One region of the Nocardioides epinepheli genome, then DNA from elsewhere that is predicted to be linked to it. Evidence: predicted binding sites of a transcription regulator. Region 1 holds the regulator's gene; the other holds the start of a gene.
What was found. Region 1 encodes HrcA, which represses chaperone genes, less so after heat shock. Its sites were predicted from a motif close to TTGGCACTCGNNNNNNNCGAGTGCCAA; they were not measured.
Positions count from the first base shown of each region.

Region 2: groES (co-chaperone GroES) is a predicted target of HrcA. The motif match lies at 9,647-9,673, and genes of this name have one in related genera.

Region 1 covers NZ_JBBMMC010000015.1:68,106-82,616, forward strand. The annotation lists gene WMR31_RS18335 (Gmad2 immunoglobulin-like domain-containing protein) at 1-1,320, shown strand, start outside; gene WMR31_RS18340 (Gmad2 immunoglobulin-like domain-containing protein) at 1,358-2,308, shown strand; gene WMR31_RS18345 (16S rRNA (uracil(1498)-N(3))-methyltransferase) at 2,381-3,121, opposite strand; gene dnaJ (molecular chaperone DnaJ) at 3,129-4,277, opposite strand; gene hrcA (heat-inducible transcriptional repressor HrcA) at 4,342-5,352, opposite strand; gene WMR31_RS18360 (MBL fold metallo-hydrolase) at 5,532-6,413, shown strand; gene WMR31_RS18365 (hypothetical protein) at 6,486-6,740, shown strand; gene WMR31_RS18370 (DUF3097 domain-containing protein) at 6,777-7,616, shown strand; gene hemW (radical SAM family heme chaperone HemW) at 7,956-9,179, opposite strand; gene WMR31_RS18380 (AMP-dependent synthetase/ligase) at 9,232-11,052, opposite strand; gene WMR31_RS18385 (aminoglycoside phosphotransferase family protein) at 11,170-12,075, opposite strand; gene WMR31_RS18390 (GNAT family N-acetyltransferase) at 12,072-12,590, opposite strand; gene lepA (translation elongation factor 4) at 12,587-14,479, opposite strand.
Region 2 covers NZ_JBBMMC010000017.1:30,815-45,325, forward strand. The annotation lists gene WMR31_RS19375 (PPC domain-containing protein) at 1-338, opposite strand, end outside; gene WMR31_RS19380 (GuaB3 family IMP dehydrogenase-related protein) at 548-1,657, opposite strand; gene rnhA (ribonuclease HI) at 1,692-2,159, opposite strand; gene guaB (IMP dehydrogenase) at 2,156-3,658, opposite strand; gene WMR31_RS19395 (beta propeller repeat protein) at 3,700-4,845, opposite strand; gene WMR31_RS19400 (WD40/YVTN/BNR-like repeat-containing protein) at 4,866-5,939, opposite strand; gene WMR31_RS19405 (multidrug effflux MFS transporter) at 6,083-7,351, opposite strand; gene groL (chaperonin GroEL) at 7,470-9,089, opposite strand; gene groES (co-chaperone GroES) at 9,202-9,498, opposite strand; gene WMR31_RS19420 (class I SAM-dependent methyltransferase) at 9,735-10,913, shown strand; gene WMR31_RS19425 (MMPL family transporter) at 10,957-13,122, shown strand; gene WMR31_RS19430 (MBL fold metallo-hydrolase) at 13,217-13,840, opposite strand; gene WMR31_RS19435 (S-(hydroxymethyl)mycothiol dehydrogenase) at 13,840-14,511, opposite strand, start outside.

The DNA.
Region 1 (14,511 bases):
CTGCCCGCGCTCGACGCGCTCGACCACGCCGACGACCCCGACTACCGCACCGCCTGGCCGGAGCGATCGATCCTCAGCGCGCAGGTCGACGGCGGCGGGGTACGCGTCGAGCTCGGCCCGAACGCACCCAGCGACGACCTGGCCCTCCAGCAGCTGCGGGCCACCGTCGCCGGGGTCACCGGACTCCAGGACATCACCCTCGATCGCGACGGAACGACCAGTGCGGTCGAGCAGGACTTCGCCGACCTCTCGCCAGTGAGCATCAGCGACCCCACCGAGGGACGCACGGTCTCGGGGTCCTTCACCGCCCGCGGCGTGGCGAACACGTTCGAGGGCACCGTGGGCTGGCAGATCCGCGACAGCGCGGGCGACGTCGTCGAGGAGTACTCCGCGACCGCCGAGGGCAGCGGCGGTGAGCGGCTCTACCCCTGGGAGACCGAGGTCGACGTCTCCGACCTCACCCCCGGCACGTACACCTTCGCCGCGATCGAGGACAGCGGCGACCCCGAGTACCGCCCCATTGAGGACACCCGGACGATCGTGGTCGAGGCACCGTCGAGCAGCCCTGCGGCGACCGACCCGCCTTCGTCGCCGTCCGACGCGAGCGGCGTCGTGGCCTGGTACGTCGGCCCGGCGCCCACCGGCCCGGACGTCCCCTTCGGCGCGTTGCTGTACCCCGAGACCACCGAGCTCGACGACCCGGTCGCGGCGCTTCTCGCCGAGCCCGGAGACCCCGACTACCGCACCCTGTGGCCCGCCGGCTCGCTGATCGGCATCGGCGACCCCGAGGGTGGGGTCAGCGTCGTCGAGGTGAGCGCGGCGGCGCTGCGGCGTCCGTCCGGCATGACCGACGGCGAGGCCACACTCGCGATCCAGCAGGTCGTGCAGACCGTGCGCTCCTACTACGGCGACGAGTCCGACGTCGCCTTCGTAGGTCCGGACGGCCCGGTCGACACCGTCCTCGGCACCGACGTCGGCACCCGGATCAGTGCGGCGTCCGACCTGGTGTCCCTCATGCAGATCCACACGCCGGTCGAAGGCGCCACCGCGCACGACACCCTCGCCGTCACGGGCGTGGGCCTCGGCTTCGAAGGCACCGTGGCGTGCTCGCTGGCCGCCCCGGGGGGCGCCGTGGTCTGGGAGGACGCCACCATCGCCGGCTCCTTCGCCGAGTCGACCCCGCAGCCCTGGCGGTTCGACGTCGACGTGTCCGGCATCGCGCCCGGCGACTACGACCTCACCTGCGCCACCGACGACCCGGCCGGCGGCAGCGAAGGGCGCGGCAGCGACGTCGACACGCGCGGGATCACACTCGAATGAGCACCGTTCTCCGACGAAACGACGAAAGGATGGGCCCATGAAGCACCTCAGGACCCGCGCAGCCGTTGTCGCGCTCTGCCTCCCGCTGGGCCTCGGCCTGCTCGCCGCGTGCGGCGACGACGAGCCCGACAATGCCGGCACCGACCCGAACTCGAGCTCGCCGAGCTCCGAGCCGTCGAGCGAGCCGGGCGAGACGACCACGACCCAGAGCGAGAGCCCCACCGAGACCGAGGGCCCGAGTGAGACCGAGTCGCCGGACGGCTCGACCGCGACGGTGCCGATCTACTTCGCGGGCGACACGCCGATGGGCACGCGGCTCTACCGCGAGCTGCGCCAGGTCCCGGCGGAGGACTCGCTCACCGAGGCAGCGCGCCTCCTGGTCTCCGGCGACGCCCTCGACCCCGACTACCGCACCCTGCTCGACGGCGTCACGATCAACGAGGTCACCGAGGAGGTCGGCGGAATCGTCGTCACGCTCGGCGAGGACTCGATCACCAGCGCCGACAAGGGCCTCTCCCCCGCCGACGCCAAGCTGGCGGTGCAGTCCCTGGTCTACACCCTCCAGGGCGCGGCCGGATCCAAGGACCACGTCGAGGTGCGTCTGGCGAACACCACGCCGGCCGACCTGTTCGGTCAGCCGACGAGCATCGGCGTCAAGGCCGCCCCGCAGCTCAAGGTGCTCTCGCTGGTCAACATCGGCCTCCCGGAGGAAGGCGCGAAGGCGTCGGGCACGCTGAAGATCGACGGCATGGCGTCCTCCTTCGAGGCGACCGTGCGCTACTTCGTCACCTCCGAGTCGGGGGCGACCGTCGTCGACGACAGCGCGATGGCCAAGGGCTGGATCAACCGCCTCTACCCGTGGAAGGCCACGATCGACCTGTCCGGATTCGAGCCGGGCACCTACGTGCTGCACGCCCAGACCGACGACCCGACCGGGGGCGAGGGCCCCGGGCCGTTCGAGGACACCCGGACCTTCGTCGTCGAGTGAGGCTGCCGGGACCCTGAAGACGCCGAGTCGGCACTTGTGCTAAACAAACGCGCCGACTCGGCGGGGGGACGGTCAGCGCCAGCGGTCGCTGCGGGACAGCAGGGCACTCACGGCGGCCAGTCCGGCCGTGGAGGTGCGCAGGACCTCTGCGCCGAGCCGGACCGAGACGGCACCGGCGTCGGTGAAGGCGGTGACCTCCTCGTCGGTGAGGCCGCCCTCGGGGCCGACCACCACGACGATCGATCCCGTCTCGGGCACCGGCACGGCGGCGAGGGCCGCCTCGGCGTCCTCGTGCAGGACGACGGCGAGGTCGGCGGCGGCGATCAGCTCGACGACGTCGGCTGTGCCGGCGAGGGCGCTGACCTCGGGATGCCAGATCCGGCGGGCCTGCTTGGCCGCCTCGCGGGCCGTGGAGCGCCAGCGCGCCAGCGACTTCGCGGCACGCTCGCCCTTCCACACCGCGACCGAGCGGGCCGCGGCCCAGGGAACGACCCGCGCGACGCCGACCTCGGTGAGGACCTCGACCGCGAGCTCGCCGCGGTCACCCTTGGGCAGGGCCTGGACGACCACCACCGACGGCGCCGGCTCCTCGGAGGTCTGGACGCTCTCGACGGTGACGTCGAGCTGTCGCTTGCCGACGCCGGAAACCGTGCCGGTGATCGCCGTGCCGGCGCCGTCGGTGAGGACCAACGACTCGCCAGCGCGCATGCGACGCACGGCCACGGCGTGATGGGCCTCGTCTCCCTCGACCCGGACCACGTCGCCGACGGCGACGCCGTCGAGGCCGGGAACCAGATGGACCGGAAGCGACATCGCCGGATCAGTGGCCGAAGAGGCGGCCGAACACAGACTTCTGCTGGGCCTTCACCTGGCCCGTGGGCCGCTCCTCGCCGCGGAGGGCGGCGAGCTCGCGCAGCAGCTCCTCCTGCCGGGAGTCGAGTCGACCGGGCGTCTCGACGACCGTCGTGACCACGAGATCGCCCCGACCACCGCGCAGGCCGGGGACCCCGCGGCCGCGGAGCACGCGCTCGGACCCGGACTGGGTGCCGGCCTCCAGGTCGAGGTCGAAGGTGGTCTCGACCCCCGAGCCGGTGTCCTCGACCAGGTCGGCCTCGAGCAGCGGCAGGTTCAGGGTGGTGCCGAGAGCGGCGGCGGTCATCGGAACCGTCACGGTGCAGTGCAGGTCGTTGCCGTGGCGGGTGAACACCTCGTGCGGACGCACCTGGATCTCGACGTAGAGGTCGCCGGCCGGACCGCCGCCGGGGCCGACCTCGCCCTGCTCGGCGAGCTGGACCCGGGTGCCGGTGTCGACGCCGGCGGGGATCTTCACCGTGAGCGAGCGTCTCGAGCGGACCCGGCCGTCGCCGGAGCACTCCCGGCACGGCTCGGGGATGATCGTGCCGAACCCGCGACAGGCCGCGCAGGGGCGCAGGGTGCGCACCTCGCCCAGGAAGGAACGCTGCACATGGGCGACCTCGCCCTGGCCGCGGCAGGTCTCGCACGGCACCGGATGACTGCCGGGAGCGGCTCCGTCGCCCCCGCAGGTGGTGCACACGACCGCGGTGTCGACCTTGAGGTCGCGCGAGACGCCGAAGGCCGCCTCGGCGAGGTCGACGTCGATGCGGATCAGCGCGTCCTGGCCACGGCGCACCCGCGAGCGCGGCCCGCGGCCGGCCGCACCGGCACCCTGACCGCCGAAGAAGGCGTCCATGATGTCGGTGAAGGAGAACCCGGCGCCCTGGCCGAAGCCGCCACCGAACGGGTCGCCGCCGCGGTCGTACGCCGCGCGCTTCTGCGGGTCGGAGAGCACCTCGTAGGCGTGCGAGACCTCTTTGAACCGGTCGTGGGTGCCGGGGTCGGGGTTGACGTCGGGGTGCAGCTGGCGGGCGAGCCGCCGATAGGCCTTCTTGATGGTGTCGCTGTCGGCGTCACGAGAGACACCGAGGACGTCGTACAGGTCCTTGCTCAACTGCGTTCCTTCGAAGATGGCTGGTGGGGCGGTACTACTCGATCAGGGATGGGCTGGGCGTCGGTCAGTTCTCGTCGAGGATCCGGGAGACATAGCGTGCGACAGCGCGGACCGCGGCCATGGTGCCGGGATAGTCCATGCGGGTGGGACCGACGATCCCCAGAGCGGCGAGGGCGTCGTCGTGCGGGCCGTAGCCGGTGGCCACGACGCTCGTGGCGGAGAACTGCTCGATCGGGCCCTCGGCGCCGATCCGCACGGTCACGGTGTCGGCGTCGGAGGCCTCGCCGAGCAGCTTGAGCAGCACGACCTGCTCCTCGAGCGCCTCGAGGAGCGGGCGCACCGCGGAGTCGAAGTGGTCGCCGTAACGGGCGAGGTTCGCGGCACCGCCGACCGCCACGCGGGAGTCGGAGCGGTGATCCTCCAGGGCCTCGACCAGGACGCCGGCGACGGCGGCCGCCGGTCCGGACTCGGACTCCGCCAGAGCGCCCAGGGCCGTGGCCGCGTCGGAGATGACCGAACCGGTGGCGGCACGACCCACCTTGGAGCGCAGGGCCGCGAGGTCGTCGTCGACCAAGGGCTCCCCGAGCTCGACGACGCGCTGCTCGACCCGCCCACTGCTCAAGATCAGCACCGCGAGCAGCCGCTCGGCGGTGAGCGCGACCAGTTCGACATGGCGCACGGTCGAACGCGACAACGTGGGGTACTGGACGACGGCGACCTGGCGGGTCAGCTGGGACAGCAGGCGCACCGAGCGGGCCACGATCTCGTCGGGGTCGGCGGCGCCGTCGAGGAATCCGGCGATGGCGCGCTTCTCGGCCGCACTCATCGTGCGCAGCGTGGTGAGCCGGTCGACGAAGAGCCGGTAGCCCTTGTCGGTGGGGACTCGGCCGGCGCTGGTGTGGGGCTGGGTGAGGTAGCCCTCGTCCTCCAGCGCCGCCATGTCGTTGCGCACGGTCGCCGGTGAGACATTGAGCCCGTGGCGCTCGACCAGCGCCTTCGACCCGACCGGCTCCTCGGTGGCCACGTAGTCCTCCACGATCGCGCGGAGGACGGCGAGCCGTCGTTCCTCTTGCATCCTCGCCTCCTCGCGATGGGGTGCCGGGCGCCTGTTCGGGCCGTCTGGCACTCGTGTAGTCAGAGTGCCAAGTCTACCGCGCGGGTGCACGGATGCGCCTTCGCCGTGCCCGGTCCCGCCGTCGGCCCGGTCTCGTGGCCGGTCCCACGCATTGGGCGGAGGATTCGTAGGCTCGACCCATGAGGTTCAACGAGGTCGCGGACCGGATCTGGGTAGCCCGTCATCCGTGGCTCGATGTGAACGTCACCGCGGTAGGTGGCACCCGTGGTCTGCTCGTGGTCGACACCGGCACCTCGGCCGCGGCCGGACGGCAGATCATCGGCGAGCTCGAGCGTTTGGGCGCCGGCCGCGTGGTCGAGATCGCCAATACCCACGACCACTTCGACCACGTGCTCGGCAATGGCGCGCTGCGCGGGGAGTTCGGCGAGGTGCCCATCCGGGCACACGAGGCCGCGGCCGAGGAGATGGCCGGGGCCGTCGAGCGGGCCAAGCGCGAGGCCGAGCGGGAGATCGCCGGAGACCCCGAGGCCCCTCACGCGGCCGAGGTCGCGGCCATGATCGAGACCGAGGTGGTCCTCCCCGACCACACCTTCTCCTCGGCGATGGCGCTCGACCTCGGCGACCGCTTCGTGGAGATCGCACACCCGGGCCGCGGCCACACCGCCGGCGACCTCGTGGTGCGCGTCCCGGACGCCGACGTCGTCCTGGCCGGCGACCTCATCGAGGAGTCCGCCGAACGGGAGAACGCCCCCGGCTTCGGGCCGGACTGCTATCCGTGGGACTGGCCGCTGACCCTCGACGTCGTGCTCGGCCTCACCACCGGGGCGAGCACGATCGTGCCCGGCCACGGCTCGGTGGTCGACCGTGCCTTCGTCGAGCAACAGCGCAACGACATCGGCATCCTGGCCGAGACCATCCGCGACCTCGCCCAGCGACGGGTGCCGGTCGACGAGGCGCTCGCGCAGGGCGAGTGGCCCTTCCCGGTGCGCTACCTCCGCGACGCGGTCACGCGGGGCTACGAGCTGCTGCCGCAGGCGCAGAAGCGCCTCCCGCTGGTCTGACCGCCCGCAAGCCGTCCGCGGCCCGCCCGCAGAGGTGTTCCGATCGGCCGGGCCGACTGCCAAGGTGGTGCGATGAGCGAGTCCACCCAGGAACCGAACGCCTCCGGAATCGACGACGAGCAGCTTCCCGAGGATCTCCGCCCGAGCGAGGACAACCCGCTGGCCGAGGGCCTGCCCGACGGCGAGACCGCAGGCGACCTGCTCGCCGACGGCAAGACGGCCGACGAGAGCCCGGATGAGCCGGAGTCCGAGGGCGCCGACGATGGGGAGCCTAAGGGCGACGGCGAGAGGCGCGCGTCACGAGACGGTGACGACGGCGCGTCCTGAGCGGCACTGTCCCCGTCGGCGCCTAGCGTGAGCGCCGTGGATCGCTACGGCTCCGATGTCCTCTCCGGCGACTGGCGCGCGCCCGCTCGCGGTCGCGCGGTCGAAGCTGCGGCCGACTCCGGCTTGGTGGTCGAAGAGGTGATGACCGACTTCGTCGGCGAGATCGTCGCGGTCGACCGCGACCTGCATGTCCTCACCCTCGAGGACCGCCGCGGCAAGCGACGCACCTTCCCCCTCGGCCCCGGCTTCCTGCTGGAGGGCAAGCCGGTCATCCTCACCGCGCCGGTGCGCGTGACGGCGCCGGCCAAGCCGACCCGGACCGCCTCCGGCTCGGTGGCCGTCCACGACGCGAAGGCACGCGTCGCCCGCGCCAGCCGGATCTTCGTCGAGGGCCGCCACGACGCGGAGCTCGTCGAGAAGGTCTGGGGCGACGACCTGCGCATCGAGGGCGTCGTCGTGGAGTACCTCGAGGGGGTCGACGACCTCGCCGAGCACCTGCGCGCGTTCGGCCCGAGTGCGCAGCGACGCGTCGGCGTCCTGGTCGACCACCTGGTGCCGGGCTCGAAGGAGAGCCGCATCGCCCAGGCGATCGCCGCCTCCCCGATCGGCGAGCACGTGCTCGTGCTCGGTCATCCGTTCGTCGACATCTGGGCCGCGGTGGTGCCCGCACGTCTCGGGCTCGACCGCTGGCCCGACATCCCGCGCTCGATCGAGTGGAAGAAGGGGATCTGCCAGCATCTCGGCTGGCCACACCGCGACCAGGCCGACATCGCTCGTGCGTGGAAGCAGATCCTCGGCCGGGTCGACTCTTTCCACGACCTCGAACCCGCCCTGCTCGGCCGGGTCGAGGAGCTCATCGACTTCGTCACCGCCTGAGACCCGACTGCACCATCCCGCGCAATTGCGCCGTTCGGGTCACCCACCGGCCACCCGACTGCACCATTCCGCGCAATTGCGCCGTTCGGGTCACCCACCGGCCACCCGACTGCACCATTCCGCGCAATTGCGCCGTTCGGGTCACCCACCGGCCACCCGACTGCACCATTCCGCGCAATTGCGCCGTTCGGGTCACCCACCAGCCACCCGACTGCACCATCCCGCGCAATTGCGCCGTTCGGGTCACCCACCAGCCACCCGACTGCACCATCCCGCGCAATTGCGCGGAACGGTGCCATCCGAGTCGCACACAGACGGGGCGTCGGCGGACCGCCCGGCTCAGCCGAGCAGCTCCCGGACGACGGCGTCGGCGAGCAGTCGGCCGCGCCGGGTGAGGAGCAGCCGGCCGTCCTCGACGTGGGCCAGGTCCTGTGCGAGCACGTCGGACACGCCCGCGGTCGAGTCCAGGACGTCGAGTGCCAGCCCCTCGGACAGCCGGACCTCCAACAGCACCCGCTCGAGGCGTCGGGTGTCGGCGTCGAGGATCTCCCTGGCCTGGGCCGGGCTGCGGTCGGAGGCGAGCCGCTCGGCGTAGGCGACCGGATGCCGCACGTTCCACCAGCGGGTGCCCCCGACGTGGGAGTGGGCGCCGGGCCCGATGCCCCACCAGTCGCCGCCGCGCCAGTAGGCCAGGTTGTGACGGCACGCCGCGGGACCGGCGATCCCGCCTCGCGCCCAGTTCGAGACCTCGTACCAGTCCAGACCGGCAACGGTGAGCCGCTCGTCGGCGAGGACGTACTTGTCGGCGAGGTCGTCGTCGTCGGGCATCGCGAGCTCCCCGCGGCGCACGCGGCGGGCCAGGGCGGTGCCGTCCTCGACGATGAGCGAGTACGCCGAGACGTGGTCGGGCTCGCACGCCAGCGCGGCGTCCAGGCTCCGGGACCAGTCGGCCACCGACTCCCCCGGAGTGCCGTAGATCAGGTCGAGGCTGATCTGGTCGAAGCCGGCGCGGCGCGACCACTCCACCACCTCGGGCACTCGCTCGGGGTCGTGGGTGCGGTCGAGCACCCGTAGCACGTGGCCGACCGAGGACTGCATGCCGAAGGAGATCCTGGTGAACCCGGCCTCGCGAAGCGCAGCCAGCTCGGCAGGCCCCACAGAGTCGGGGTTGGCCTCGGTGGTGATCTCCGCGTCGGGAGAGAGACCGAACTCGTCGGCGATCGCGGCGAGCACCGAGCCCAGGTCGGCCGGGCTCAGCAGGGTCGGGGTGCCTCCGCCGAAGAAGACGGTGGACGCCGCCAGCTCCACGGAGCCGAGGGCCGCGCGAGCGCGGCGCACCTCGGCGATCGCCGACTCGGCGTAGCTCTCGCGCGAGGCTCCGCGCTCGGGGGTGCCGAGCTCGGCGGCGGTGTAGGTGTTGAAGTCGCAGTAGCCGCAGCGCACGGTGCAGAACGGGATGTGCACGTAGAAGGAGAACGTGCGCTCGCCGAGCCCGTGGAGGGCGGACGCCGGCAGGGCCCCGTCGTCGGGAACCGGATCGCCGGAGGGAGGGACCGAAGGCACCCCGGCATCCTGTCACCCCGGTCCGGCCGCGTCCGGCCGGACCGAGGTCGGGTCAGGAGTACAGCCCGTCGATCAGCTCGGCGTTGTTGGACTCCACGACGTTGCGCTTGACCTTCATCGACGGGGTGAGCTCACCGGACTCGATGCTGAGGTCCTCCGGCAGGATCTCCCACTTCTTGATGGTCTCCCAGCGGTTGAGGCGCCCGTTGAGCTGGTCGACGTAGTCGCCGACCATCGCGTGCACCTTCTCCGAGCCGACGATCTCGGAGTACTCCTTGCCGGCCATGCCGTTCTCCGCGGCCCAGTCGGCCATGGCGTCGGGATCGAGGGTGATCAAGGCGACGACGTAGTTGCGCTCGTTGCCGAACACCATGAACTGGCTCGCATACGGGCACAGCGCCTTGAACTTCGCCTCGATCGCCGGCGGCGCGATGTACTTGCCGCCCGAGGTCTTGAACAGGTCCTTGATCCGGCCGGTGATGGTGAGGAAGCCGTCCTCGTCGAGGGAGCCCTTGTCGCCGGTGTGCAGCCAACCGTCGGTGTCGAGCGCCTTGGCGGTCTCCTCCGGGTTGTTGTGATAGCCCGCCATGATGTGCGGCCCGCGCAACAGGACCTCGTCGCCCTCGCCGATCTTCACCTCCGCGCCCGGGAGGGCGGGACCCACCGTGCCCATCTTGTAGCGGTCCGGGTGGTTGACCGTGGCTCCGGCGGCATTCTCGGTCATGCCGTAGCCCTCGAGGATCGTGATGCCGGCAGCGTGGAAGAACGCGCCGATCTCGGGGTTGAGGGCAGCCGAGCCGGAGATGAAGAAGCGCACCCGGCCTCCGAAGCGGTCCCGGACCTTGCTGAAGACCAGCTTGTCGAACAGCCCGTGCTGGAGCTTGAGCGGCAGCGGCACCGACCTGCCCTCGAAGCGACGCCGGTCGACCTCCTGCCCGACGACGAAGGCGCGCTTGAAGATCTTCTCCTTCAGCCCGCCCTCGGCGGCCTGCATCGTGACGATCCGGGCGTGCGCCTTCTCGAAGATCCGCGGCGCGGCCCCCATGAAGGTGGGCTTGACGACGCCGAGGTTGTCGACGATCTTGTCGACCCGCCCGTCGACGGCGGTCGCGAAGCCGCACGCCAGTTGGGCCGAGAGCAGCACCTTGCCGAACGAGTGGGCCATCGGGAGCCACAGGAACTGCAGGTCGGTCTCGTCGAGGATGTCCTGGACCTGGATCGAGGAACCCTCGTACACCCAGGTCTTGTGGAGCAGCCGCACGCCCTTGGGGCGTCCGGTGGTGCCGGAGGTGTAGATCAACGTAGCCAGCTGGTCGGCGGGGATCGCGCGCGCGGTCTCCTCGACGACGTCGGGGTGCTCGGCGAGGTAGGCGTCGCCCACCTTCGCCAGGTCGTCCATCGACAAGACGTGGTCGCCGTCGGACGTGCCGTCGAAGGTGATGATCTTGACCAGGTCGGGCAGGCTCGCCTCCTGCTCCCTGATCTTCTCCAGCTGGACGTCGTCCTCGGCGAAGACGAAGCGGCAGCCCGAGTCGCCCAGGATGTAGCCGGTGTCCTCGGAGTTGGTGCTGGGGTAGACGGTCGTGGTGGCTCCGCCCGCACACATGATCGCGAGATCGGCGAGGATCCACTCGTAGCGGGTGCTCGCCGCGATGCCCACCCGCTGCTCGGGCTCCAGGCCGAGGGCCAGCAGGCCGGCGGCGAGTCGGTGGACCATGTCGCCAGTCTCGGCCCAGGTCACCGACTCCCAGGACTCTCCGCGCGGGAACCGGAACGCCTCGTTGTCGGGCGAGGCCGCGACCCGATCGAGGAACTGGACAGCGACGTTCTGCGGCATCGAGTCGATGAACGAGGTGTCGTATCTGACGGGCATGGCTCTCCTGGGCTCGAACGGGTCCGGGCGGCTTGCGACGTAACCTAGATCACTACGCGTACTCACGGGTAGATATACCTGAACCCGTCAAGGTGTGGACCAGCAGGTGCCGACGGGTCAGTCCTGGACCGCCTTGGCGAGAGTGATGCACTGGGTGAGCCAGTCCTCGTCGGTCGCCGGGTCCTCCAGGGTCCACAGTGCGTTGTGGAGCATGCGGACCACCACCCAGTCGCGGGCGCGGTCCTCGTCCAGGCCCGCGGCGTCGATGGTGGCGTGGAACCGGCGCCGCACTCCCCCGCGCACGTCCCCGGCGAGCTCCTCCCAGCGGTTCCACAGCAGCGGCGCCACCTCGTAGTGCGGGTCGCCGTCGAGCGGCTTGGGGTCGATCATCAGCCAGGGCTCGCGGTCGGCGGCGAGCACGTTCTCGTAGTGCAGATCGGTGTGGATCATGGTGCCGAGGCTCGCGGGGTCGTCGACGAAGGCCCGGCCCAGGCTGACGGCCTGCTCGACCAGCCGGTGCGGGAGCGGAGCACTGCGGGGCAGGGCGGCGAGCCGGTCGGTCCAGCGCTCGACGTAGAAGGTCAGCGGGCGCAGCTGGGGCGGAGCGGGCAGATGGATGCGGGCATAGAGGCCGGCGACGATCTCGCACGCCTCCAGGTCCCAGACGTCGGTGAGGTCGGTCGGGTGCAGGCGCTCGAGGAGCAGGAGGCGTCGGGTGGGGTCGGCGCGCAGGAGTCGGACGGCGCCGTCACCGCTGATCCGCTGCAGCGCGAGCGCCTCGTGCTCCTCCTCGTCCTCTCCTGGGAGGCCGGGGCACACGAGCTTGAGTGCCGCGGGGGTGCCGTCGCGATCGCGCACGGGCACCACCAGCGCGGTCCAGCCATGGGTGGGCTGTCCGTCGAGGGTCAGCTCCCATTCGGCCAGCACGTCGTCGACCAGACGGGGCAGGCGGTCGACCCAGGTGGCCCAGGCCGGACCCCGCGCGGCGAAGGCGAGCACGCCCTCGGGCAGCGGCACGCTCACTCGACCGTCTCGATCCAGTGGTCGGGCGGCAGGTCGGGCTTGCCGGGCACCGGTCTCGCTTCCTCGACCCACGCGACTCCTTCGGTACCGAAGGCTGCGGTCGCGACGCGCCGCCAGAACGCTCCGGCGCCCACATTGTCGCGCTGGAAGGCGATCGACCACGGTCCGTCGTGGCGGCCGATCGCATCGAGAGCGAGCTTCGTGCCGAGTCCGCTACGCCGCAGCACCGGGCTGGTCCAGAACGCCAGGATGTGGCGCCGCGGCTCGGTGAGACCCGCCACGATCGCGAAGCCGACCGGCGACTCGCCACCGTGTGGATGCGGCGTCCAGGCGAGGTAGCCCGCGGCGTCCGGACTCGGGAGCGGGTCGAGCCACGCGTGCTGGTAGCGGCCGTCGGCATACGGAAGCCCATGGACGATCGTCGCGAGGTCGTGCCGGAAGAGCTGCCACAGCCACGCGACGACGTCCCACTGATCCTCGGCCACCGGCCGGACGTCGAGGGGCGTGCAGGTCACTTCTTGGGCTTCTCCGCGCCCCCGCCGCCGGTGGAGAGCGCGGCGACGAACGCCTCCTGGGGGACCTCGACGCGGCCGACCATCTTCATCCGCTTCTTGCCCTCCTTCTGCTTCTCCAGCAGCTTGCGCTTGCGGGTGATGTCGCCGCCATAGCACTTGGCGAGCACGTCCTTGCGGATCGCTCGGATGTTCTCCCGGGCGATGACCCGCGCGCCGATCGCGGCCTGGATCGGCACCTCGAACTGCTGACGCGGGATCAGGTCCTTGAGCTTGCCGGCCATCATCACGCCATAGGCATAGGCGGCGTCCTTGTGGACGATCGCGCTGAAGGCGTCGACCGGCTCGCCCTGCAGCAGGATGTCGACCTTGACCAGGTCGGCGGCCTGCTCACCGGAGCGCTCGTAGTCGAGGGAGGCGTAGCCCTTGGTGCGCGACTTCAGCTGGTCGAAGAAGTCGAAGACGATCTCGCCCATCGGCAGGACGTAGCGCATCTCGACGCGGTCCTCCGACAGGTAGTCCATGCCCTGGAGGCTGCCGCGCTTGGTCTGGCAGAGCTCCATGATGGTGCCGATGTAGTCGGCCGGGCTGAGGATCGTCGCCTTGACGATGGGCTCACGGACCTCGGCGATCTTCATCTCCGGGAACTCGCTGGGGTTGGTGACCTCGATCTCGGTGCCGTCCTCGAGGAGCACCTCGTAGACGACGTTCGGGGCGGTGGAGATCAGGTCGAGGTTGAACTCGCGCTCGAGCCGGTCGCGAGTGATCTCCATGTGCAGCAGGCCGAGGAAGCCCACGCGGAAGCCGAAGCCGAGTGCGCCCGACGTCTCGGGCTCGTAGGTGAGGGCGGCGTCGTTGAGCTGGAGCTTCTCCAGCGCCTCGCGCAGGTCGCCGAACTGGTCGCCGTCGATCGGGTAGAGACCGGCGTAGACCATCGGGTTGGGGTGCTTGTAGCCGCCGAGCGGCTCGGTGGCGCCGTGGTGCTGGGTGGTGACGGTGTCCCCGACGCGCGACTGCCGCACGTCCTTCACTCCGGTGATGAGGTAGCCGACCTCGCCGACGCCGAGCTCTCCGGCCTTGACCTGCTCGGGGCTGATCACGCCGATCTCGAGCATCTCGTGGGTGGCGTTGGTCGACATCATCTTGATCCGGTCGCGGTGGCTGAGCTTGCCGTCGACCACGCGGACGTAGGTGACCACACCGCGGTAGGTGTCGTAGACCGAGTCGAAGATCAGCGCACGAGCCGGCTTGTCGGCCTCGCCGACCGGCGGCGGCGTCTCGCCGACGATGTGGTCGAGGAGGGCCTCCACGCCGGCGCCGGTCTTGGCGCTGACCCGCAGGACGTCCTCGGGCTCGCAGCCGACGAGTCCGGCGAGCTCGGCGGCGTACTTCTCTGGGTTGGCGCTGGGCAGGTCGATCTTGTTGAGCACCGGGATGATGTGGAGGTCGGCGCCCATCGCGAGATAGAGGTTCGCCAGGGTCTGCGCCTCGATGCCCTGGGCCGCGTCGACCAGCAGCACGGCGGCCTCGCACGCCTCCAACGACCGCGACACCTCGTAGGTGAAGTCGACGTGGCCAGGGGTGTCGATCATGTTGAGCACGTAGGTACCGGGCTCGGCGACCTGCTCCTCGCCGTCCGCCGCCGGCTGCACGGTCCACGGCATCCGCACGGCCTGGCTCTTGATCGTGATCCCGCGCTCGCGCTCGATGTCCATCCGGTCGAGGTACTGAGCCCGGGCGGCCCGCTCGTCGACCACTCCGGTCAGTTGCAGCATCCGGTCGGCCAGGGTCGACTTCCCGTGGTCGATGTGGGCGATGATGCAGAAGTTGCGGATGATCGCGGGGTCGGTGTGACCCGGCTTCGGCGCGGCGGCAGACACGGTGGCAGACATGGCACCGCCATTCTCCCCGACTCCCCCGCGCC
Region 2 (14,511 bases), on a different contig from region 1:
TGCTCGTCGTGGACGATCGCCGCGGCAGCGGCCGGCGTCACCGCGTTCGCCTGACGGCGTGCGGTCTTGTACTTCGCGGTGTCGACGCGACGGTCGGCCGCGGCCGACATCTTCGCGCGCCACGCGGCGTAGTCGGCCTTGGTGGCGTCCGGGACGTTGGCGAGATAGGGGTTGACGGTGAGGTCGCCGCGCGCCTTCGCGGGCGTCTTCGGTGCGACCTGCAGGCCGGCGTCCAGGGCGCGTTGCTGATCTGCCGAGACGTCCGGCGAGGCCGGTGCGGCCAAGGCGGCGCCTGAGATCACCAACGCGGTGAGGCTGAGTCCGACTGTGCCGACCATTCGAGATCGACGGCGAGCTGATGCCATTGCGTTTCCCTCCGAGATGGGTGGCCAGGGAAACCGCACCGCACGTGGACCGGCAAGGATCGACGTGGGGGACGGGCCCCCGATGGCCCGGATCTCGAACCTAGGCGAGCCGCGCAGGACGCGCTAGAGGCGTGGCCAAAACGGTTTCGACTTTTCTTGCCAACCCCGGCATCGTCGCCATCTCACCCGTCGACGACGACCTCGACACGCTGGAACTCCTTGAGCTCGGTGTAGCCGGTGGTCGCCATCGACCGGCGCAGCGCTCCGATGAGGTTCATCGTGCCGTCGGCCACGCGGGAGGGGCCGAAGAGGATCTCCTCCAAGGTGCCGATCTGGTCGAAGCGGACCCGACGCCCCCGCGGGAGCCGCTCGTGGTGGGCCTCGGCGCCCCAGTGGAAGCCGTGGCCCGGCGCGTCGCTGGCCCGCGCGAACGGCGAGCCGACCATCACCGCGTCGGCGCCACAGGCGATGGCCTTCGCGATGTCGCCGGACCGCCCGATCGACCCGTCCGCGATCACGTGGACGTAGCGACCGCCGGACTCGTCGAGGTAGTCGCGACGTGCGGCGGCGACGTCGGCGACCGCGCTGGCCATCGGGACGGCGACGCCCAGCACGCTGCGGGTGGTGTGGGCCGCTCCCCCGCCGAAGCCCACCAGGACGCCGGCGGCACCGGTCCGCATGAGGTGCAGCGCGGCCTGGTGGGTGGCGCATCCGCCGACGATGACCGGCACGTCGAGCTCGTAGATGAACTCCTTGAGGTTCAAGGGCTCGGCCTGGCTGGAGACGTGCTCGGCGCTCACCGTGGTTCCGCGGATCACGAACATGTCGACGCCGGCGTCGACCACCACCTTGGCGAACTCCTTGGTGCGCTGCGGTGAGAGGGAGCCGGCGACGGTGACGCCGGCCGCGCGCATCTCGCGCAGTCGCTCGGTGACGAGCTCGGGCTTGACCGGCTCGGTGTAGATCTCCTGCATCCGCGCGGTCGCGTCGATCCCCTCGAGGTCGGCGACCTCGGCGAGCAGGTCGCTGGGGTCCTCGTAGCGGGTCCACAGGCCCTCGAGGTTGAGGACGCCGAGACCGCCGAGCTTGCCGAGCGCGATCGCGGTGGCCGGCGACATGACCGAGTCCATCGGCGCGGCGAGCACCGGCAGCGAGAACCGGTAGGCGTCGATCTGCCAGTCGAGATTGACCTCCTGCGGGTCGCGGGTGCGCCGCGAGGGCACGATCGCGATGTCGTCGAAGGCGTAGGCACGGCGGGCCCGCTTGGCCTGGCCGATCTGGATCTCGGTCATGGCCGCAGTTTCCCACGCGGCCGGGGCACTCGGTTCAGCCGGTCTCAGCCGCGGCGACCGCCTCGCGGAGCCCGCGAGCCGCGAGCCGGTCGGCCCGCTCGTTGCCAGGCGTACCGGCGTGACCCTTGACCCAGTGCCAGGCGACGTCGTGCTCGGCACAGGCGGTCACCAGCCGCTGCCACAGGTCGACGTTCTTCACCGGCTGCTTCGACGAGGTCCGCCAGCCGTTGCTCGCCCAGCCGTGCACCCACTTGGTGATGCCGTTTCGGACGTAGACGCTGTCGGTGTAGAGCTGCACCGCCGAGCGCCGGCTGAGCCGTTCGAGCGCCATGATCGGCGCCATCAGCTCCATCCGGTTGTTCGTGGTGGTCTCGGCCTCCCCGCCGCACAGGTCGAGCTCGTGGTCGCCGTAGCGCAGGAACGCACCCCAGCCTCCCGGACCGGGGTTCGGCACGCAGGCGCCGTCTGTGTAGACGACGACCTGGGTCACCGGGTCGGTCACGACCCGGAGTAGTTCGGCGCCTCGACGGTCATCTGGACGCCGTGCGGGTGGCTCTCGGCGAGCGAGGCGGAGGTGATCCGCACGAACCGGCCGCGGTCCTGGAGCTCGGGGATGGTCCGGGCGCCGACGTAGAACATCGACTGGTTGAGGCCGCCGATGAGCTGGTGGGCCACCGCCGACAGCGGGCCACGGAAGGCGACCTGGCCCTCGATGCCCTCGGGCACGATCTGGTCGTCGCTGGTGACCTCGGCCTGGAAGTAGCGGTCCTTGGAGTAGGACTTCCTGCCGCGGCTGGACATCGCGCCGAGCGAGCCCATGCCGCGGTAGGACTTGAACTGCTTGCCGTTGACGAACACCAGGTCGCCCGGCGACTCCTCGCAGCCGGCGAGCAGCGAGCCGACCATGACGCTGTCCGCGCCTGCGACCAGGGCCTTGGCGATCTCGCCGGAGTGCTTCATGCCGCCGTCGGCGATCACCGGGACGCCGGCCGGCTTGGCGGCCAGCGAGGCCTCGTAGATGGCGGTGATCTGCGGGACCCCGACGCCGGTGACGACGCGGGTGGTGCAGATCGAGCCGGGACCGACGCCGACCTTGATCGCGTCGGCGCCGGCGTCGACGAAGGCCTGGGCGCCCTCGCGGGTGGCGACGTTGCCGCCGATCACCTGCACGTGCGAGGTGGCCGGGTCGGTCTTGAGCCGCTTGACCATGTCGAGCAGCATCCGCACGTTGCCGTGGGCGGTGTCGGCGACGAGCACGTCGACGCCCGCCTCGACCAGCGTGGTCGCGCGCAGCCAGGCGTCGCCGAAGTAGCCGATGGCGGCGCCGACCATCAGGCGGCCGTGGTCGTCGTTGGAGGCCAGCGGGAACTGCTCGCCCTTGACGAAGTCCTTGACGGTGATGAGTCCGCCGAGCCGGCCCTGGTCGTCGACAAGCGGCAGCCGCTCGCGCTTGTGCTGGCGCAGCAGGAGGGTGGCGTCCTCGCGGGAGATCCCGACCGGGCCGGTGACCAGCGGCATGGGCGACATCACCTCCTCGACCTTCGTGGTCGACCACTCCGCCACCGGCGTGAAGCGCAGGTCGCGGTTGGTGCAGATGCCGAGCAGGCGGTTGTCGGCGTCGACCACGGGGAGCCCGGAGACGCGGTACTCGCCGCAGAGCCGGTCGAGCTCCTCCAGGGTCGCGTCGGGGCCGATGGTGACCGGGTTGGAGATGATCCCGGTCTGGGTCCGCTTCACCAGGTCGACCTGGTAGGCCTGGTCCTCGATCGACAGGTTGCGGTGCAGGACGCCGAGCCCGCCCTGGCGCGCCATCGCGATGGCCATGCGCGACTCGGTGACGGTGTCCATGGCCGCGCTGAGGATCGGCACCCGGATGCTGATCTCGCGGGTCAGCCGGGTCGTGGTGTCGATCTCGTCTGGCGCGAGGTCGGAGTGCCCCGGCAGGAGCAGCACATCGTCGTAGGTGAGACCGAGGGCGGCGAACTTCTCAGGAACCTCCACGAGCCAAGCCTACGGCGTGGCGACGACCACACCCGGATGGGTCAGTTGTGGCCGACGCGTCCGCCGCTGCCTGCGGCCCAGCAGGTCGCGCCCGCGCAGTCGACGGTGTGGTAGCCGAGGTCGCTGACCCGCGTCCAGGACGCGCCGGCGTCGGTGCTGAGACTCGACCCCACCGACAGTCCGACGTCGCCGGTACTGATCGCGACCTGGCCGTCGGCCGCGCCGGCGAAGCCGCTGAGGAGGGCGACGTCCTCGGACACGTGGGTCGTGCCCGTGGACACCTCCCACCGTCGCCCGTCGCGAGTGAAGGACGCCGCCTCGGCGTGCTGACCGGAGTCGGCCTGGTCGCCCCCGACCACGATGCCCTGCCGCGGCGAGGCGAAGGCGCCGGCGGCGCCGCCGCCGGTGGCGCCGGCCCGGAGCCGGGAGGGCGTCGCCGTCCACGTCGACCCGTAGTCGTCGGAGCGCAGCACGCGCGGTGTCTCCCCGCTGGTGATGACGAAGGCCGAGTCGTCGACGGTCACCAGGCAGCCGCCGCCGACCGCCTCGACCCGGTCGAGCACCGCCGGGACGATGCCGCCGGCAGGTGGGAGGCGCCACGACTCCCCGGCGTCGTCGGTCAGGAGGATCCGGAAGCCACCGTCGCCGGCAGGTCCGCTGGTCAGGGAGGCGACCGCGAGTCCGCGTCGTCCGTCGGGGTAGAGGTCCAGGCACGCGTAGAACGCGTCGTCGTCGTCGTTGCGGAACGTCGTGGCCCACGAGGCGCCGCCGTCGCTGGAGCGCAGGATCCTCGAGTTCTGTCCGTAGCCGACGGCCAGCACGTGGGCCACGCCGTCGTGCACCTCGACCTCGCGGAAGCTCAGACCCGCGGAGTCGGGGGGCGTCACGTCGTCCCACGTCTCGCCGCCGTCGGTGGTCCGCAGCACCTGTGGCCGGTCGCCCTCGACGTCCTCGCCGGCGACCCAGGCCTCGCTGTCGCTGACGGCCGCCAGGCCACGGAAGTCCTGGCTCGCCTCGACCACGGTCTCCTCCCACCCGGCGGCGAACGGGTCGACGGCGCCCGGGCCGTCGTCCGCGGGCGTGCTCGGCTCGTCGTCGGGCTTGTCCTGCCCGTCGCAGGCGGCGAGGGCGAGTGCCACCAGCAAGGCCAGCCAGGAGAGGAGGACGCTACGGACACCGGGTCGCAATGGCGCACCGTCCTCCGCTGCTAGTTGTGTCCGACCCGTCCCCTGCTGCCGGCAGCCCAGCAGACACCGCTGACGCAGTCGATCGCGTGATAGCCCAGGTCGCTGACCCGGCGCCAGGTCGCTCCCCCGTCGAGGGTGAGGCTGGTGCCGGCCGACCCACCGTAGTCGCCGGTCGCGACTGCGACCTTCCAGCCCCGGACGTAGGCGACGTCCTCCCCGATGTGGGTCAGGTCGATGCCGCCGGTCCAGGTCCGGCCGTCTCTGGTGTAGGCGACGACGTCGGTGTGGTCGGTGGCGTCGGCGAAGTCACCGCCGACCGCGATGCCGTGCCGCGAGGAGGCGAACGCGCCTGCGAAGCCGCCGGCGGACTCCCCTGCCGGGATCCCCGATTCGGTGGCCGTCCAGGTACGGCCGCGGTCGTCGGAGCGCAGGATCCGCGACTTCGCGCCGCCGGTGACGAGGAACGCCGAGAGCCCGGCGGTGACCAGGCAGTCGCCGCTGGCGGCGAAGCCGAACTCGTCGGCAGAGTCGGGCATGCCGGCGTTCGGGAGCACCGACCACGACCGGCCGGCGTCGTCGGTGGCGAGGATGCGCAGCTTCCCGTCGACCGGATCGCTCACGGCGAGGCCGTGGCGGCCGCCGGGGTAGAACGCCATGCAGTCGTAGAAGGCGGCCTCGTCGGTGTTGCGGAAGGACTCGGTCCACGAGGCGCCGCCGTCGGTGGAGCGGTAGATCCGCGAGTCCTCCCCGGGACCGATCGCCAGCACGTGCGCCACCCGGCCCTCGACCTCGACGTCGCGGAAGGAGAGCCCGACGGTGTCCGGCGGGCTGACGTCGCGCCAGCGCCGGCCGCCGTCGGTGGTGCGGAAGACCCGCGCGGCGCCGTCGCTGAGGCTCTCGCCGGTGACCCACGCCTCCCGCTTGCTCACCGCGTCGAGCCCGCGGAGGTTCTGGTCGGCGTCGATCACCGACTCACGCCAGCCGTGGGCGAACGGGTCGGCCGAATGACCGTGGCCGCCGCCGGCGTCGGCCGGCACGGCAGCCAGGGGAAGCATGAGGGCGAGGGCTGGCACGAGAAGGGCTCCGAGTCGCATCCGCTCACCTTCCTCGCCGCCCACGGAGATGTCCAGGGACCCGCCGGAGGTTGAGCAAGCGAGCGACAGCCAGCGAGCGCTGATTGATCGAACCCCGGCAACCGTCCCTGCCAACGCTCCCGAGCTGGGTTGCGCGGCAGCGGTTACAGCGAGTCGGTGGGAGCGAGCGACTCCGGGACCGACGCCGCCTCGTGGCGCGCACGCAGGCCCAGCAGCACGTGGAGGGTCCACAGCGAGAGGCCGACCGCGATCAGGACCAAGGCGGCCAGGGCCATGGTGAGCACCGAGTCGGTGACCCGGGGCGCCACCAGGGCCGCGATGAGCGCGTTGAGCACGAGGGTGAAGAAGGTGAACATCGAGACCGCGGAGCCGCGCAGCGCCGGGAACATGTCGAGCAGGATCAGCTGCTGCGAGGGGTAGGCCGCGCCCGAGCCGGCCGCGATGAGGGCCGGGCCGATGACCGCCCAGGGCAGCTCGCCGCTGGTCGCCGGGAGCGCGGCGAGCAGCACGTTCACCCCCGCGCCGAACAGCGCGAAGGTCATGCCCGCCGAGATGAGCACGCCCCGGCGTACCCGTCCGGCCGTGCGGCCGCTGACCCAGGCACCGGTCATCAGGCCGATGATCATCGGCACGAAGAAGACCCAGAAGTCGAGCTCGCCCAGGCCGAGCAGATCGACCACGAAGATCGGCGCGGCGCCGATGTAGAGGAACTGCCCCGCGAAGCCGAAGGCGGCGCCCCAGGCCACCAGGTGGAACCTCGGGCTCCTGCCGATGTCGGCCAGGCTGGCGACCAGTGAGCCCACGGAGAAGGGGATCCGCCGCTCCGGCGGGTGAGTCTCCGGGAGCAGCGTGATCACGACGACGGCGAGCAGCCCACCCACCGCGGCGAGGAACCAGAAGATCAGCGGCCAGGGACCCAGCTGGAGCAGCAGGCCGCCGACGATCGGCGCGACCGCGGGCGCGACGCCGAAGATCAGCATCACCCGCGACATCAGGCGCTGGGCCTGGTCGCCGTCGTACAGGTCGCGGACCACGGTGCGGCTCACGATCACGCCCCCGCCCGCGCTGAGACCCTGGAGGACTCGGAACACCAGCAGCATCGGCAGCGACTGCGACAGGGCGCAGCCGATGGAGGCGAGGGCGAACACACCGACGCCACCGACCATGACCTTGCGGCGGCCGATCGCGTCCGAGAGCGGTCCGTGGAACGGGCTCATCAACCCGAACGCCAACAGGTAGGCGCTGACCACCAGCTGCATCGAGCCCTTGTCGGCGGAGAACTCCTCACCCATGCTCTTGAACGCCGGGAACGGGGTGTCGATGGCGAACGGGCCGAGCATCGACAGCAGCGCGAGCACTACTGGGAGCAGGACGAGTGAGCGCCGCTCTGCCACGCTCACCTTCTGATGCACCGACTCATCCTCTCAGTCGCGCGTTAGCCCGCCTGCCCGGGGCCCAACAGCGCAACGGCCCGCCGCGGAGATCCGCGACGGGCCGTTCGAGGCTGATCAGAGGATCAGCGGGGGTCGATCAGTGGCCGTGGCCGTGACCGTGGCCGGTGTCGGCCTCGTCCTCGTCCTCGGGCTTGTCGACGACGAGCGTCTCGGTCGTGAGCAGCATCGCCGCGATCGAGGTGGCGTTCACCAGCGCGGAGCGGGTGACCTTGACCGGGTCGATGACGCCCTGGGCGATCAGGTCGCCGTACTCGTCGGTGGCCGCGTTGTAGCCGAAGCCAGGACCCTGCTCCTTGACCTTGGTGGTGACGACGTAGCCGTTCTCGCCGCCGTTCTCGGCGATCCAGCGCAGCGGCTCCACCATCGAGCGACGCACGACGCGAACGCCGGTGCCCTCGTCCTCCTTGAGGCCGAGGTCGTCGTCGAGCACCGTGGAGGCGTGGATGAGGGCCGAGCCGCCGCCGGCGACGATGCCCTCCTCGATGGCCGCACGGGTGGCGGACACGGCGTCCTCGATGCGGTGCTTCTTCTCCTTCAGCTCCACCTCGGTGGCCGCGCCGACCTTGATGACGCAGACGCCGCCGGCGAGCTTGGCCAGACGCTCCTGGAGCTTCTCGCGGTCCCAGTCGGAGTCGGTGTTCTCGATCTCGGCCTTGATCTGGTTGACGCGGGCCTCGACCTTGGCGGGGTCGCCGCCGCCGTCGACGATCGTGGTGTCGTCCTTGGTGACCACGACGCGACGAGCGGTGCCGAGCACCTCGAGGCCGACCTGGTCGAGCTTGAGACCGACCTCGGGGGCCACGACGGTGGCGCCGGTGAGGATCGCGATGTCCTCGAGCATGGCCTTGCGGCGGTCACCGAAGGCGGGCGCCTTGACCGCGACGGCGTTGAACGTGCCGCGGATCTTGTTGACCACCAGCGTCGAGAGGGCCTCGCCGTCGACGTCCTCGGCGATGATGAACAGCGGCTTGCCGGACTGGATGACCTTCTCCAGCAGCGGCAGCAGGTCCTGGATCGAGGAGATCTTGCCCTGGTTGAGCAGGATGTAGGGCTCGTCGAGGACGGCCTCCATCCGCTCGGGGTCGGTGACGAAGTACTGGCTGATGTAGCCCTTGTCGAACTGCATCCCCTCGGTGAACTCGAGCTCGGTGCCCATGGTGTTGGACTCCTCGACCGTGATCACGCCGTCCTTGCCGACCTTGTCGAAGGCGTCGGCGAGCAGGTTGCCGATGTGCTCGTCGCGGCTGGAGATGGTGGCGACCGAGGCCATGTCCTCGCGGGTCTCGATCTCGCGGGCCGACTTGAGCAGCTCCTCGGAGACCGCCTGGGCGGCCTGGTCCATGCCACGCTTGAGGCCCATCGGGTTGGCGCCGGCAGCGACCGCGCGCAGGCCCTCGTGGACCATCGCCTGGGCGAGCACCGTGGCGGTGGTGGTGCCGTCGCCGGCGATGTCGTTGGTCTTGGTCGCGACCTCCTTGGTGAGCTGCGCGCCGAGGTTCTCGAACGGGTCGTCGAGCTCGACCTCACGGGCGACGGTGACGCCGTCGTTGGTGATGGTCGGCGCGCCCCACTTCTTGTCGAGGACGACGTAGCGGCCCTTGGGGCCGAGGGTGACCTTGACGGCGTCGGCGAGCGCGTCGACACCGCGCTCGAGCGAACGCCGGGCGTTCTCGTCGAACTCCAGGATCTTGGGCATCTGGGTGGTGCTCCTTGCCGGATTGGTTCGGGTGGTGACTTGGGGTGGTTCGGGGCCGAACACGAAACGGCGCGAGGGTGCTCGCGCCGTTTCGGTCAGGACATGTGGTGCGTCAGGAGACGATCGCGAGCACGTCGCGCGCCGAGAGGATCAGGTACTCCTCGCCGCCGTACTTGACCTCGGTGCCGCCGTACTTGCTGTAGATGACCTTGTCGCCGACCGAGACGTCGAGCGGGATGCGGTCGTCGCCGTCCTCGTTGAAGCGGCCGGGGCCGACCGCCACGACCTCGCCCTCCTGGGGCTTCTCCTTGGCGGTGTCCGGGATGACCAGGCCGGAGGCGGTGGTCTGCTCGGCCTCGAGGGCCTTGACGACGATCCGGTCCTCGAGAGGCTTGATGTTGACCGACACGATGTCGACCTCCACTTTCCTTGGTTGCGCGTGGGATTCGCGTGGGTTGTGGGCTCACGTGGTGGGCTTGCTCCCTGGTACGCCGTCGCGGGGGTCGTACCGCTTCGCAAGCGCTGGCACCCTCAAGGCGAGAGTGCCAGTTCTGAAACTAGCACTCCCACCCAACGAGTGCCAGCCTGGCCCGTCATCGAACCGCGACGTCGCCCCTGCGACACCCCGCCTGCGAGGATTCCGCGGTGGACCTCGACGCCTTCCGATGGCTCCTGACCGACGACGGCCAGGCCCTGCTCGCCACCGCGACCGAGCTCACCTCCGACACCGCCGGCGGTCCGGCCGACGAGCTCGCCGTCCAGACCCGGCTGCGGCGAATCGCCGACCCGGCGCACGTCGCCGCGGCACTCACCCAGGCCCAGCTCCGCCGTCGCGCGGAGGCGAAGTTCGGCGACCGTGCCGCAGCGCTCTACTTCACCCCCGACGGCCTCGAGCAGGCCACCCGCGCCCCGGTGGCCCGGCACCGAGCCGGCCGGCTCACCGCGTTCGGCACCCAGAGCCTGGTCGACCTCGGCTGCGGCATCGGCGGCGACCTCATCGCCGCGGCGGAGGCCGGGATCGTCAGCGTCGGCGTGGATCTCGACCCGGTGCGGGTGGCGGTGGCCGAGGCCAACCTCGCCGCACTGGGCCTGCCTGGGGCGGTCACGGTGGCCGACGCGACCCGACTCGACCTCGCACCGTTCGACGTCGCCTTCGCCGACCCGGCCCGGCGCACCGGGACCGGGCGCACCTGGCGCCCCGAGGCCTGGACGCCGCCGTGGGAGTTCGTCGAGGGCCTGCTCGGTCGCGACGCGTGCGTGAAGGCGGCGCCGGGCATCCCGCACGACCTGGTGCCCGACGGCGTCGAGGCCGAGTGGGTGAGCGACCACGGCGAGGTGAAGGAGGCCGCGCTCTGGTCGGGCCGGCTGGCCACCGCACGCCGCCGCGCCACCGTCGTCGGCGACGGCGGCCTGGCCACCCTCACCGACGACGACGACCCCGGCGCACCGGTGCGCCCGATCGGGGAGTTCCTCTACGAACCCGACGGCGCGGTGATCCGGGCCGGCCTGGTCACCGCCGTCGCCGCCGGGGTGCACGGCGGTCTCGTCGACGAGCACATCGCCTACGTGACCTCCGACGACTCCTTCCGCACGCCGTTCGCCCGCGGCTACCGGATCCTGGAGCCACTCCCCTACCGCGAGAAGCAGTTGCGGGCCGCGCTGCGCGAGCGCGGGGTAGGCCGACTGACCATCAAGAAGCGCGGCGTCGACGTCGTGCCGGAGCAGCTGCGGCGCCGGCTCGACCTCGACGGCGACAGCGAGGCGACCCTCGTCCTCACCCGGGTCGACGGGCACGGCACGGCGCTGCTCGTGGAGCCCTTCTGAATCCGTTTCCCATCGAGCCTCGGAAGTGGTTCTCTAGGTAGCTGTGTTCACTGCACTCGGCCGGGTCGCCTCCCGGCGTCCTTGGTACGTCATCGGGGCGTGGGTGGTGCTCGCCGCCCTCGTGGTCGTCTTCGCCCCCGCCCTGCAGACCACGCAGGACGAGTCGGACTTCCTGCCCGACCATTACGAGTCGATCAAGGCCATCAACATCCAGTCCGAGGAGTTCCCCGGCGCCACGACGCCGGCGGCGATCCTGGTGTTCCAGCGCTCCGACGGCAGCAAGCTCACCGAGGCCGACCAGGCCGAGGTCGCGAAGATCGCCAAGGAGCTCGGCCCGGAGCTGGGCACCAAGACGTTCGTGCCGCAGGTCGTGGTCGCCACGCCCGACGGCGCTCCGCAGGTCTCCGAGGACGGCCTGGTCCAGCTCGGCGTCATCGGGCTCGCCGACGGCGCCACCGGCTACGACACCACGGCGTTCGACGATGCCAAGTCGCTGCGCAGCGACCTGTCCGACCTGGTGAAGGGCACCGACCTCGAGGTCCAGTCGACCGGCGCCGTGCCACAGGGCCTGGACTCGCAGGACCAGAGCGAACGGACCCTCGCGATCGTCGGCATCGCCACGATCGTGCTCATCGTCGTGCTGCTGGCCCTCATCTTCCGCAGCGTCATCATCTGCCTGATGCCGATCGTGGTCGTGGGCGTGGTGTCGGTGATCGCCAACGGCCTGATCGCGTGGGCCAACGACATCTTCGGCCTCAAGGCCGACTCCTCGGTCGAGACGATCCTCGTCGTCGTCCTCTACGGTATCGGCACCGACTACATCCTGTTCTTCCTGTTCCGCTATCGCGAGCGGCTTCGGCTCGGCGAGGACACCAGGACCGCCGTCGTCGGCGCGCTCCAGCGGGCCGGCGAGGCGATCGCCTCGGCCGGTGGCGCGGTGATCGTCGCCTTCCTCGCCCTGCTGCTGAGCTCGCTGGGCATCTTCCGGGCCATCGGCCCGGCGCTGGCGATCGCGGTGGCGGTGACCCTGGTCGCCGCGCTCACCTTGGTCCCGGCCGTCGTCACCGTCCTGGGGCGGGCGCTGTTCTGGCCCTCGAAGAAGTGGCGGCAGGAGCCGAAGGCCGCGCGCTTCGCGCGGGCCGGCGAGGCGGTCGGACGTCGTCCGGGCATCTTCGCCGCGGCCTCCGGGCTGGTCATGGTCGTGCTCGCGCTCTTCTCCCTCCAGTTCAACCCGTCCTTCGACTTCAACGCCAGCCTGCCCGAGAACGTCGAGTCCACCGAGGCGCTCAACACCTTCCAGGACCACTTCGCCGCCGGCGCCAGCGACCCGGTCCCGGTGATCGTGAAGTCCGACGACGGCGACAAGCTCGACCCGACGGCCCTGGAGAGCTACGGCGCCGCGCTGGGCAAGGCCGAGGGCGTCTCGTCGGTCTACCCGGCTCAGCTGTCCAAGGACGGCACCGCCGCCCAGATCAGCCTGGTGCTCGACCACGACACCTCCTCCGACGCCGCCCTCGCCGACGTCAAGGGACCGATCCGCGACACCGCCCACAGCGACGCCCCGCCGGGCACGACCGCGTACGTCGGCGGCACGCCGTCGGTCTTCGCCGACCTGCAGGCGGCGATGGTGCGCGACTACAAGGTGGTCTTCCCGGCGGCGGCGCTGGTGATCATGTTGATCCTCGCGCTGCTGCTGCGCAGCCTCGTCGCGCCCTGGTACCTCATGGCCGCCGTCGGCCTGGGCTTCGCGGCAACGCTGGGGGCCACCGTGATCATCTTCCAGCACCTGGCGGGCGAGAACGGCCTGATCTTCATCCTGCCGATCTACATCTATCTGTTCGTCACCGCCCTCGGCACCGACTACAACATCTTGATGGTCGCCCGCCTGCGCGAGGAGGCCCGCGAGGGCCGCAGCCCGCGCGAGGCGGCGGCGGAGGCCATCAAGCACGCCGGCCCCACCATCGCCGCAGCCGGCATCATCCTGGCCGGCACCTTCGGCTCACTGATGCTCGGCGGGCCGGGACTCTTCCGGTCGATGGGCTTCGCGCTGTCCTTCGGCATCCTGGTCGCGGCGTTCGTGATGGCGATGTTCTTCACCCCGGCCCTCACCGCCATCCTCGGCCACGCCGCCTGGTGGCCCGGCCACGGTGACGAGAAGGCTCCCACCGAGCCCGGCGAGCCCGAGTCGGCCCCCTCCCACCGAGGCTGAGGTTGTCCGACAAAAGGGATAGTCCCGGGAGTTTGGGTTGCCGAACGTGCATGACAGCAACCCGAACTCCCGGGACTATCGCCGCTACGACCCCTCAGGCGCCGTCGAGGAGGGCCTTCTCGGCACCGATGGTGGTGTCGTCGCCGTGACCGGTGTGGACGACGGTGTCCTCGGGTAGCGCGAACAGGCGCGCCCGGATGGAGGCCTCGATGGTCGGGCGGTCGCTGAAGGAGCGGCCGGTGGCGCCGGGACCGCCGTTGAACAGCGTGTCGCCGGTGAACACCGCGCCCAGGTCGGGGGCGTAGAGGCACACCGCGCCGGGCGCGTGGCCGGGCGTGTGGAGCACCTGCAGGGTCGTGCCGCCGACGTCGAGGGTGGTGCCGTCGGCGAGGTCGACGTCCCACAGGTAGTCCTCGCCGTGGGTGAGGTCCCACAGCGGCTTGTCGTCGGGGTGCAGCAGGATCGGCGCCGACACCCGCTCGCGCAGCGCCGGCGCGACCCGGCTGTGGTCGTCGTGGGCGTGGGTGAGCACGATCGCCTTGACCTTGCGGTCCCCCACGACGGCCATGATGTCCTCGACCGAGTGCGGCGCGTCGATCACGACGCACTCGGTGTCGTCGCCGATCACCCAGATGTTGTTGTCGACGTCGAAGGTCTCACCGTCGAGGGTGAAGGTGCCCGACGAGACGGCGTGGTCCACCCTGGTCGATGCAGCCATCAGAGCACCACGACCGAGCGCAGCACGTCGCCGTGGTGCATCTTCTCGAAGGCGGCCTCGATGTCCTCGATGCCGATCTCCTCGGTCACGAACGAGTCGAGGTCGAGTCGGCCCTGGCGGTACAGGTCGACCAGCATCGGGAAGTCGCGGCTGGGCAGGCAGTCGCCGTACCAGGAGGACTTCAGCGCGCCGCCGCGGCCGAACACGTCGATCAGCGGCAGGTCGGGCACCTTCATGTCCGGCGTCGGCACCCCGACCAGGACGACGGTGCCGGCCAGGTCGCGGGCGTAGAACGCCTGCTTCCAGGTCTCGGGACGCCCGACGGCCTCCACCACGACGTCGGCGCCCTCGGCACCGGGGTAGGTCTCGGCGCAGATCCGCTTGATCTCCTCGACCGGGTCGGTCTTCGAGGAGTCGACGGTGTGGGTGGCGCCCATCTTCTCGGCCTGCTCGAGCTTCTTGGGGTCGATGTCGACGGCGATGATCGGCGAGGCGCCGGCCAGCGCCGAGCCCGCGATTGCCGCCACGCCCACGCCGCCGCAGCCGATCACCGCGACCGACCTGCCGCGGGTGACCTCGCCGGTGTTGATCGCGGCACCGATGCCGGCCATCACGCCGCAGCCGAGCAGCCCGACGGCCGCCGGACGGGCGTCGGGGTCGACCTTCGTGCA